Linked DNA regions of Variovorax paradoxus. The protein of the gene in region 2 interacts with the protein of the main gene of each other region in a pairwise test. Links are inferred from orthologs where the notes say so. Each region holds a gene or a part of one and is shown on either strand. Other genes may lie near its edges.

What was found. Proteins that work in one complex are often made in the same cells at the same time.
Region 1: the proteins of ruvA (region 2) and ruvC interact in binary tests that used the Escherichia coli proteins (3 or more experiments, as listed by UniProt). The link is inferred for Variovorax paradoxus from one-to-one orthologs.

What each region holds. Positions count from the first base shown.
Region 1 is NZ_JAUSXL010000002.1:1,030,270-1,034,877, reverse strand. What follows is about bases 973-3,930. They hold ruvC (crossover junction endodeoxyribonuclease RuvC), read right to left. Parts: upstream 2,747-3,930; coding sequence 2,198-2,746; downstream 973-2,197. Other genes in these bases: QFZ47_RS08615 (phosphatidate cytidylyltransferase), read right to left, coding at 2,748-3,737; QFZ47_RS08625 (alpha-methylserine aldolase), read left to right, coding at 973-2,193. Outside these bases: QFZ47_RS08630 (LysR family transcriptional regulator), read right to left, coding at 1-755; more of QFZ47_RS08625, read left to right, coding at 868-972; QFZ47_RS08610 (1-acyl-sn-glycerol-3-phosphate acyltransferase), read right to left, coding at 4,092-4,608.
Region 2 is NZ_JAUSXL010000002.1:2,707,405-2,711,911, reverse strand. Bases 1,651-4,507 are described here. They hold ruvA (Holliday junction branch migration protein RuvA), read right to left. Parts: upstream 3,437-4,507; coding sequence 2,864-3,436; downstream 1,651-2,863. Other genes in these bases: ybeY (rRNA maturation RNase YbeY), read left to right, coding at 4,409-4,507; QFZ47_RS16380 (PhoH family protein), read left to right, coding at 3,457-4,407; QFZ47_RS16390 (YdeI/OmpD-associated family protein), read left to right, coding at 2,222-2,848; QFZ47_RS16395 (phosphatidate cytidylyltransferase), read left to right, coding at 1,651-2,225. Outside these bases: QFZ47_RS16410 (phosphatase PAP2/dual specificity phosphatase family protein), read left to right, coding at 1-129; QFZ47_RS16405 (hypothetical protein), read left to right, coding at 122-562; QFZ47_RS16400 (lysophospholipid acyltransferase family protein), read left to right, coding at 559-1,275; more of QFZ47_RS16395, read left to right, coding at 1,272-1,650. UniProt on the Escherichia coli protein: The RuvA-RuvB-RuvC complex processes Holliday junction (HJ) DNA during genetic recombination and DNA repair.

The sequences.
Region 1 (4,608 bases), 1.7 Mb from region 2 along the record:
GCGAGGCCATAGAGCGAGAAGTCCGGGCCGGCGGCCAGTGTGTCGGCCTCTGCCGCGGTGGTGCCGGGACGCACGGCCTGCAGCCAGCGCGCCCAGTCGTCGTGCCACACGGTGTCGTGCAGTCCGCCGCAGCGGGCCAGCACATCGAACAGGTCGTCGAGCGGGCGCGGACGGCCGCTTGGCAGCGGCTGCTGGATGCGCGGGCTGCACACCGGCACGAGCCGGTCGCGTGCGAGCACCATGCCCTGCGCGCCGACGGCCGTTTCGATGCGATCGCCGGCGCGTGCATAGAACAGGCCGAGGTCGAAGGGTTCGCGGCGGAAGTTCGGCGGCTGCTCGAGCGCCGTCACGGACACCTGCACGCCGGGCAGCGCCGCCTTCAGCCGCGAAAGCCGCGGCGACAGCCACAGCTGGGCCATCGCCGGCAGGGCCGCGACCTGCAGCGTGCTGCGGCGCGCGGCGGTCTGCGTCTCGTGCCGCAGTGCCTGCACCGCGAGGCCGAACTGGTCGACCGCGGCGCTGAGCGCGGGCAGCGCGCGCCGTCCATGCGCGCTGAGGCGGATGCCCTGGCTGTGGCGCTCGAACAGCGCGCCGCCGGCCCAGGTCTCCAGCGCCTTGATCTGGTGCGCGACGGCAGCCGGCGTGACGAACAGCTCTTCGGCCGCGCGCGCGAAGCTGCAGTGGCGTGCGGCAGCCTCGAAGGCGCGAACGGCCGTGTGCGGAGGCAGGCGAGGGCGGGGTGGTGCAAGCGGCATGCGATGTGGACCCCAAGTTTTTCTATGGCTCGGGCCCAGATTATCCGTGTTGCCCGCAGTGATGGCGCAAGCGACCATGCGGCCACCTGCCACTTCCAACGAGATACGCCGCATGCCCGCCGCCCTTCAACGCCGCTCCTGGGTTCCCGCCGCCAGCGAAGACCATGTGCTCGCCATCGCTGCCGATGCCGCCGCGCGCGATGCAGCGGGCATCGCCGCCGAGATCGAAAGGCTCGCGGACGACAACCACCGCATCCATGACCGCGAGGGCCTGAACCTCAACCCCGCCACCAACGTGATGAACCCGGCCGCCGAGGCGCTGCTCGCGCGCGGCCTCGGCTCGCGTGCCTCGCTGGGCTACCCGGGCGACAAGTACGAAGTGGGGCTGGAGGCCATCGAGCGCATCGAGGTCATTGCGGCCGAGCTGGCCGCCGAGGTGTTCGGCTCGAAGTTTGCCGAAGTGCGCGTGAGTTCCGGTGCGCTGTCGAACCTCTATGTGTTCATGGCGACCTGCCAGCCCGGCGACACGATCATTGCGCCGCCGCCGGCCATCGGCGGCCACGTCACGCACCATGCGGCCGGCGCGGCCGGGCTCTATGGGTTGAAGACGGTGTCCGCGCCGGTCGATGCCGATGGCTACACGGTCGACGTGGCTGCGCTGGCAAGGCTGGCACGCGAAGTGAGGCCGAAGCTCATCACCATCGGCGGCAGCCTGAATCTCTTTCCGCACCCGGTGCCGGCGATCCGCGAGATCGCGGACAGCGTGGGCGCCAGGCTGCTGTTCGATGCTGCGCACCTCTCGGGCATGGTGGCCGGCAAGGCCTGGCCGCAGCCGCTCGAGCAGGGCGCGCATGCGATCACCATGAGCACCTACAAGAGCCTCGGCGGGCCGGCGGGTGGATTGATCGTGTCGAACGATGCGGCGCTGATGGAACGCATCGACGCCATCGCCTACCCCGGCCTCACGGCCAACTCCGATGCGGGTCGCACCGCGGCGCTGGCGCGCGGGCTGCTCGACTGGAAGGTGCACGGCATGGCCTACGCCGCGGCGATGCGCGACACCGCGCAGGCGCTGGCACGCGCGCTCGACGCAGAGGGCTTGCCGGTGTTCGCCAAGGCACGCGGCTTCACGCAATCGCACCAGTTCGCGGTGGAGGCCGCGCGCTGGGGTGGCGGGCAGCGTGCCGCAAAGAAACTGGCGCAAGGTGGCTTGCTGGCCTGCGGCATCGGCCTTCCGATCGCACCGGTCGATGGAGACATCAACGGCCTGCGGCTGGGCGTGCCGGAGATCGTGCGGCTGGGCTTCACGCCCGACGACATGCCGCAGCTCGCGTCGTGGATCGCGCGTGCGCTGGATGGCGATGAGGCGTCCGTGGCGGCCGAGGTGCGCGAGCGCCGCACGCGGCTGGGCGGCCTGCTGCGCTACATCGTGCGCTGAGTCATCAGCGCGAGCGTCCCTGCCGGTAGGTGCCGGCGTGCGTCTTCGACAGCTCGGCCGCCTCGGCCAGCCGCGCCATCGAGCGGCCCACCTGCGCATGCGTGATGGCAATGCCCAGCGCGTCGGCCGCATCGGCGCCCGGCAGGCCCGGCAGGTCGAGCAGGCGCTTCACCATTTCCTGCACCTGCGCCTTGGCGGCCTGGCCGTGGCCGGCCACCGCCTTCTTCATCTGCAGAGCGGTGTATTCGGCCACCGTGAGCTTGCTGTTGACCAGCGAGGTCACGCAGGCGCCGCGCGCCTGGCCCAGCAGCAGCGTCGACTGCGGATTGACGTTGACGAAGATGATCTCGACCGCCGAGGCATCGGGCTGGTAGCGTGCGGCAATTTCCGCAATGCCGTCGAACAGCACCTTGAGCCGCGCCGGCAGGTTGCCGCTGCCCAGGTGGCGCGTGCTGATGGTGCCGCTGGCCACGTAGCGCAGTGCATGGCCGTCCGAATCCACCACGCCGAAGCCGGTGGTCAGGAGGCCGGGGTCGATGCCGAGAATGCGCATGTCAGAGGTTGAAGTACCAGCGGATCGAGTGAAAGAAGATCGGGGCGGCGAAGCACAGCGCATCGACGCGGTCGAGCAGGCCGTTGGCACCGGTCACGCCCGCACCCTTCTTGCCCCAGTTGGGAATGCCGCGATCGCGCTTGAGTGCCTTCATCACCAGGTGGCCCATGGAGCCCGCGATGCAGGCGATGACGGACACCGCGAGGGCCTGGCCGAACCTGAAGGGCGTGATGAACGAGAACAGCGCGCCCACCAGGCTGGCCACCACGATGCCGATGCCCCAGCTGGTCCAGTTGAAGCTGCGGCTCACGTTGGGCGCGAAGGGCTTGCGCTGCGTGCGGCGCGAGATCACGTGCTGCACCAGCACCGAGGTCTGCACCACGAACACCAGGAAGAACACGAGAAAGGCGCTCTTGCCCTCGTAGCCCGGAAAGCTCAGGAGCAGCAGCGCCGGCACATGGCTCATGCCGTAGACGCAGACCATGATGCCCCACTGCAGCTTGGCGTTGCGTTCGAGAAAATGGCTCGGGTCGTCGGCCAGTGCACTTGCGACCGGGATCGCGAGGAACACGTAGACCGGAATGAACACGGTGAACAGGTCGAAGCGCGCGGTGGCCACGAGCCAGAACTGGATCGGCAGCACCACGAAGAACGCGAGAATCAGGCTGCGATGGTCGCCGCGCCGCGTGGGCGAGAGCGTGATGAACTCGCGCAGCGCGAAGAAGGCAATCAGCGCGAAGAGCACGGTGGCCACCGTCTCGCCAAGGGCCCAGCCGACCCAGAACACGATCACCATGAACCAGGTGGTGCCCAGCAGCTTGCGGTAGTGCGCCAGCTCGGCCTGCCAGGTGGCGTCGTGCACGGGGTTGCGGCGTTCCTTGAAGCTCAGGAACAAGGCCGTGGTGCTCGCGATCATGAGCAGGCCGAAGACGATGAGGAACAGGGCCGCGACCTGCTGGGTCGGGGTGAGGCTGCGCAGGAACTGGTTCATGTCAGTTTTCCTCCGCGCGTTGTGTTTGTTGTTGGGTGTTTGCAGTGCAGGCGCTGTTGTTCAGGGCGCGTGCACAGGCCACCGGGTGCTCCCCTCCGCGAATGTCCCCCGGCTTCGCCTCCTCCTTTATTTCGCTGCGGGGAGCACCCGATGCCCTGTGCACCTGGGCACGCTGCTGGTGTGCGGCCGATCAACGACCGCTGCGCATGACGATCACGTTGATGGTGTGCTCTGCGCAGCGAAATCAAGGAGGAGCCCGAAGGGCGGGGGACATTCGCGGAGCAGAGCACACCATCAACGTGATCGCGCCCCGAATGACCCCCAATGCGACGAATGAAAAAACAGGGCTTCATTTCAGACGTCGCGCAATGCGATCACCGCGGCACGTGCGCGATCGAGGAAAGGGCGGCGCTCTTCGTCTTCTTCGACGCGGATCGGCGCACCGAAGGTCACGGAGCAAAGAATGGGCACCGGCACGATCTCGCCCTTGGGCATCACGCGCTGCACGTTGTCGATCCAGGCCGGCACCAGCACCACCTCGGGGAACATCGTCGCAAGCGTGTAGAGGCCCGACTTGAACTTCTGCGGCTCTCCCGTGTGGCCGCGCGTGCCTTCGGGAAAGATGATGATCGAGTCGCCACTGCGCAGCGCTTCCACCAGCGGCGCCAGCGGGTCGGAAGCGGGGGCGGCAGCGGGTGAGGGCGGCTCCGGTTCCATGACTGGCGGCGCAATGGGCGGTGAAACCGGCGGCAGAAGCGGCAGAGGCGGCGGAGCGGGAAGGTCGAGCCGCCCTTGCACTTCGTCGAACGCTTCGGGTGTGACATCGACGATAGGCGGTGCCATCGGCGTCATCGGCAGCAAGGGCTCCATC
Region 2 (4,507 bases):
GTGGGCGGACTGGCGCAGGCCGAGGATGCCGTGCGCCTTGCGCGTCCGCAGATCGTGCTGCGACCCGCGTGGCGGATCTCGCTCGAGCCATTGGGCACCGCCGCGCCGGGAGCACCGCCTCATGACTGACAACGAGCGCGCCACCTGCGCCTCGCTGGCCGCGCTGCTGCGCGCCGCAGCGGTGCTGGCGGCGTGGGGCTTTGCACTCACATGCATTGCGGCGCTGGTGCTCGCGCTCACGCTGCGCTCGCTGTCGAGCACGGCCGCCATGGGGTTCGGCGCGGTGCTGGTGCTGGGCGCGCTCGAGCGCTATTTCGCGTTCAGGCTGCGCTTCGACCAGGCGCTGTTCGCCGATCTGGCGCGCGGCGCCATCGCATCGCTGGACGCGCTCGACACCGCGCTCGACCGGCTCGGCCTGCGCAACGCAGAGGCGTCGAAGGCCGTTCGCCCGCTCGATGACCGCGTGCAGGGCACCCGCCAACTCATGCAGCGTCATGCCATCGTGGTCGCCTGCCAGAGCGCGATGTTTCTGCTTGCCTTGATGACACAGGACCTCTCTTGACCGAAGAAGACGACAACAAAAATTACCGGCCCCAGAGCACGGTGCTGCGTCGCGCGCTGGCCGTGGTCGCGGGCCAGCTGATCATCGGCGCGGCCGGCCTCCTGACCGGCGTGCGCGCCATCTGGAGCGGCACCACGCCCAGGGCCGAGCAGACGCTCTACTTCGCCAACCACACGAGCCACGGCGACTTCGTGCTGCTGTGGGCCACGCTGCCGCCCGACCTGCGCGCGCTCACGCGGCCGGTGGCGGGGCAGGACTACTGGAATGCCTCGAAGCTGCGCCACTTCATCGGCGCCGACGTGTTCAACGCACTCATGATCCGGCGCGACGGCTCGGGCCAGGGCGAGAACCCGGTCGAGCAGATGAAGGCGGCGCTGGAGGGCGGCGACTCGCTCATCATGTTTCCCGAGGGCACGCGCAACACCGGCGACGAGATCCTGCTGCCGCTCAAGAGCGGCCTGTTCCACCTGGCGCGCGCCTGCCCCAATGTGCGGCTGGTGCCGGTGTGGATCGAAAACCTCAAGCGCGTGCTGCCCAAGGGCACGCTGGTGCCGATTCCGCTGGCGTGCACGGTGCGCTATGGCACGCCGATCCGGCTGGCCGAAGGTGAAGAAAAGGCGGTGTTCCTCGCGCGCGCACGCGCCGCCATGCTCGACCTGCGCCCCGAGTACGACCGCCTGCCAGAACAAGAAAAACCAGCAACGACGCCATGAACATCTCCCCTTCCACCCAGACCACGCTGCAGTTGTTCGGCGGCGTGGCCGGCGTGCTGATGCTCGCCTCGGCCATCGGCGCGCTGCTCAAGTGGCGCGTGGCATCGGGGCAGCCGAACTCGGTGATCGACAACCTCAATGCGCGCGTCAATGCGTGGTGGGTGATGGTGGCGGTGATCGGCCTGGCCTTTGCATTCGGCAAAGGCGGCGTGATCGTGCTGTTCTACCTGATCTCGTTCTATGCGCTGCGCGAGTTCATCAGCCTGGCCTACACGCGGCGCGGCGACCATCATGCGATTGCGGCGGCCTTCTACATCGGCCTGCCGGTGCAGTATTTCCTGGTGTGGATCGACTGGTACGGGCTCTATTCGATCTTCATCCCGGTTTACGCCTTTCTCGTGCTGCCGATTCTCGCGGCCGTGGGCGGCGACACGCAGCGCTTCCTGGAGCGCACTTCCAAGATCCAGTGGGGCCTGATGGTCTGCGTGTTCTGCATCAGCCACGTGCCAGCGCTGCTCACGCTGCAGATCCCCGGCTTCGAAGGGCGCAACCTGCTGCTGATCGCCTTCCTCGTGATCGTGGTGCAGGGCAGCGACGTGCTGCAGTACGTGTGGGGCAAGCTCTTCGGCAAGCGCAAGGTGGCGCCCGAGCTCTCGCCCTCCAAGACCTGGGAAGGCCTGGTTGGCGGCGTGGCGAGCGCCACCGCGCTCGGTGCGGCGCTCTCCTGGGCCACGCCGTTCAACCCCTGGCAGGCCGCGCTGATGGCGCTCACCATCTGCCTCATGGGCTTCTTCGGCGGGCTCGTGATGTCGGCCATCAAGCGCGACCGCGGCGTGAAGGACTGGGGCTCGATGATCGAGGGCCACGGCGGCATGCTCGACCGGCTCGATTCGGTGATCTTCGCGGCGCCGATCTATTTTCATGCGCTGCGCTACTGGTGGGTGCCATGAGCACAAGCAGCGCCAGCACGCGCGCAAGAAAGCCCGCGGCCGCCGAGCGCGTTGTGCACGACACGCCGGTCGAATGCACCAGCGCCGCCGCATGGGAGCGTTGGCTGAAACGCCACCATGCCACCGCGGCCGGCGTGTGGATCCGCATGGCCAAGAAGGCCAGCGGCATCGCCTCCATCGACCACCCCGAGGCGCTCGAGCTTGCGCTGTGCTACGGCTGGATCGACGGCCAGCGCAAGGGCGACGGCGAGCAGTATTTCCTGCAGCGCTTCACCCCGCGCACGCCGCGCAGCACCTGGTCGAAGATCAACCGCGACAAGGCCCTGAAGCTGATCGACGACGGCCGCATGCAGTCCGCCGGCCTGGCCGAAGTGGAGCGCGCCCGCGCCGACGGCCGCTGGGATGCAGCCTACGACGCCCAGAGCATCGCCACCGTGCCGCCCGACCTGCAGGCCGCGCTCGATGCCAACCGCAAGGCCGCCGCCTTCTTCGCCACCTTGGATTCACGCAACCGCTATTCGGTGCTGTTCCGCACCCAGGGCGCGAAGAAGCCCGAGACGCGGGCGAAGCGCATCGCGCAGTTCGTGGAAATGCTCGCGAAGGGCGAGAAGATCCATCCCTGAAGCAGGCCCGGCACCCTACTTCGCCAATGCTTTCAACGCCAGCTTGATCCCTTCGCTCACCGTCGCATCCTTCGGCAGCGCCTTGAGCGCGAGCGCGGCTTCCTTGTCGCTGTAGCCCAGCGCGACCAGCGCCTGCAGGATGTCGGCCTGCGCGTCCGAGGCCGCGTGCGCGGGCGTGCCGATGTCGGCGCCCAGCTTGCCCTTGAGCTCCAGCAGCAGCCGTTCGGCGGTCTTCTTCCCGATGCCCGGGATCTTCACGAGCCGGCCCAGCTCCTGCGTCGTGATCGCCTGCGACAGCTCGCCCACGCTCATGCCCGACAGCAGGCCGAGCGCGGTGCGCGGGCCTACGCCCGTGATCTTGATGAGTTGCCGAAAGGCCGCACGCTCCTCGGCGGTGCCGAAACCGTAGAGAATCTGCGCGTCCTCGCGCACCACGAAGTGCGTGAGCAGCGAAACGCGCTCTCCGGTGCCGGGCAGGTTGTAGAACGTGCTCATCGGCACATCGACCTCGTAACCGACGCCGTTGCAGTCCACCACCACCTGCGGGGGGTTGCGTTCGGCCAGGATGCCGGTGAGTTTGCCTATCATGGGTGCCCTTTTTCCTTGAAATGTCCGGCGTGATTCTGCGACACACCTTTGCTCCTCCCAACAACTCGCGCCTGGGCCACCTGTGCGGCCCGCTGGACGCGCACCTGCGCCGCATCGAGGAAGCCCTGGGGGTGAAGATCGCGCACCGCCACGAGCAGTTCAAGGTCGACGGCCCCAAGGCTCCCGCCCAGCGCGCAATGGACGTGCTGCAGGCGCTCTACGAGATCGCGCAGCGCCCGATCGACCCGGCCGTGGTGCAGCTCACGCTCGCGGGCGACGGCTCGATGAGCGACGAGGACTCGGCCATGCTGGTCACGCGCCGCGCGGACCTGCGCGCGCGCACGCCCACGCAGGCGCTGTACCTCGACAACATCGCCAAGCACGACATCACCTTCGGCATCGGCCCGGCCGGCACCGGCAAGACCTACCTCGCGGTGGCCTGCGCGGTCGATGCGCTGGAGCGCGCCGCGGTGCAGCGCATCGTGCTCACGCGCCCGGCGGTGGAAGCCGGCGAGCGGCTCGGCTTTCTGCCGGGCGACCTGACGCAGAAGGTCGACCCCTACCTGCGGCCGCTGTACGACGCGCTCTATGACCTGATGGGCTACGAGAAGGTGCAGAAGGCCTTCGAACGCAATGCGCTCGAAATTGCACCGCTGGCCTTCATGCGCGGACGAACGCTGAACAACGCCTTCGTCATCCTCGACGAGGCGCAGAACACCTCGGTCGAGCAGATGAAGATGTTCCTCACGCGCATCGGCTTCGGTGCCAAGGCGGTGGTGACGGGCGATGTGAGCCAGATCGACCTGCCCAAGCAGCAGCTGAGCGGCCTCATCGACGCCGAGCGCGTGCTCAGGCGCGTGAACGGCATTTCGATCACGCACTTCACCAGCGCCGACGTGGTGCGGCATCCGCTGGTGGCCAAGATCGTCGATGCCTACGACGGGCAACGCAAGCGCGCCGGAGCGCATTGAGATGGCGCTGCCCGCACTGTCCCTTTCGCTGCAGTTCGCGCGCTTCAAGGGCGTCGAACGGCACCGCGCCGCGCTGCCGCGCCACAGCGTGACGCGCTGG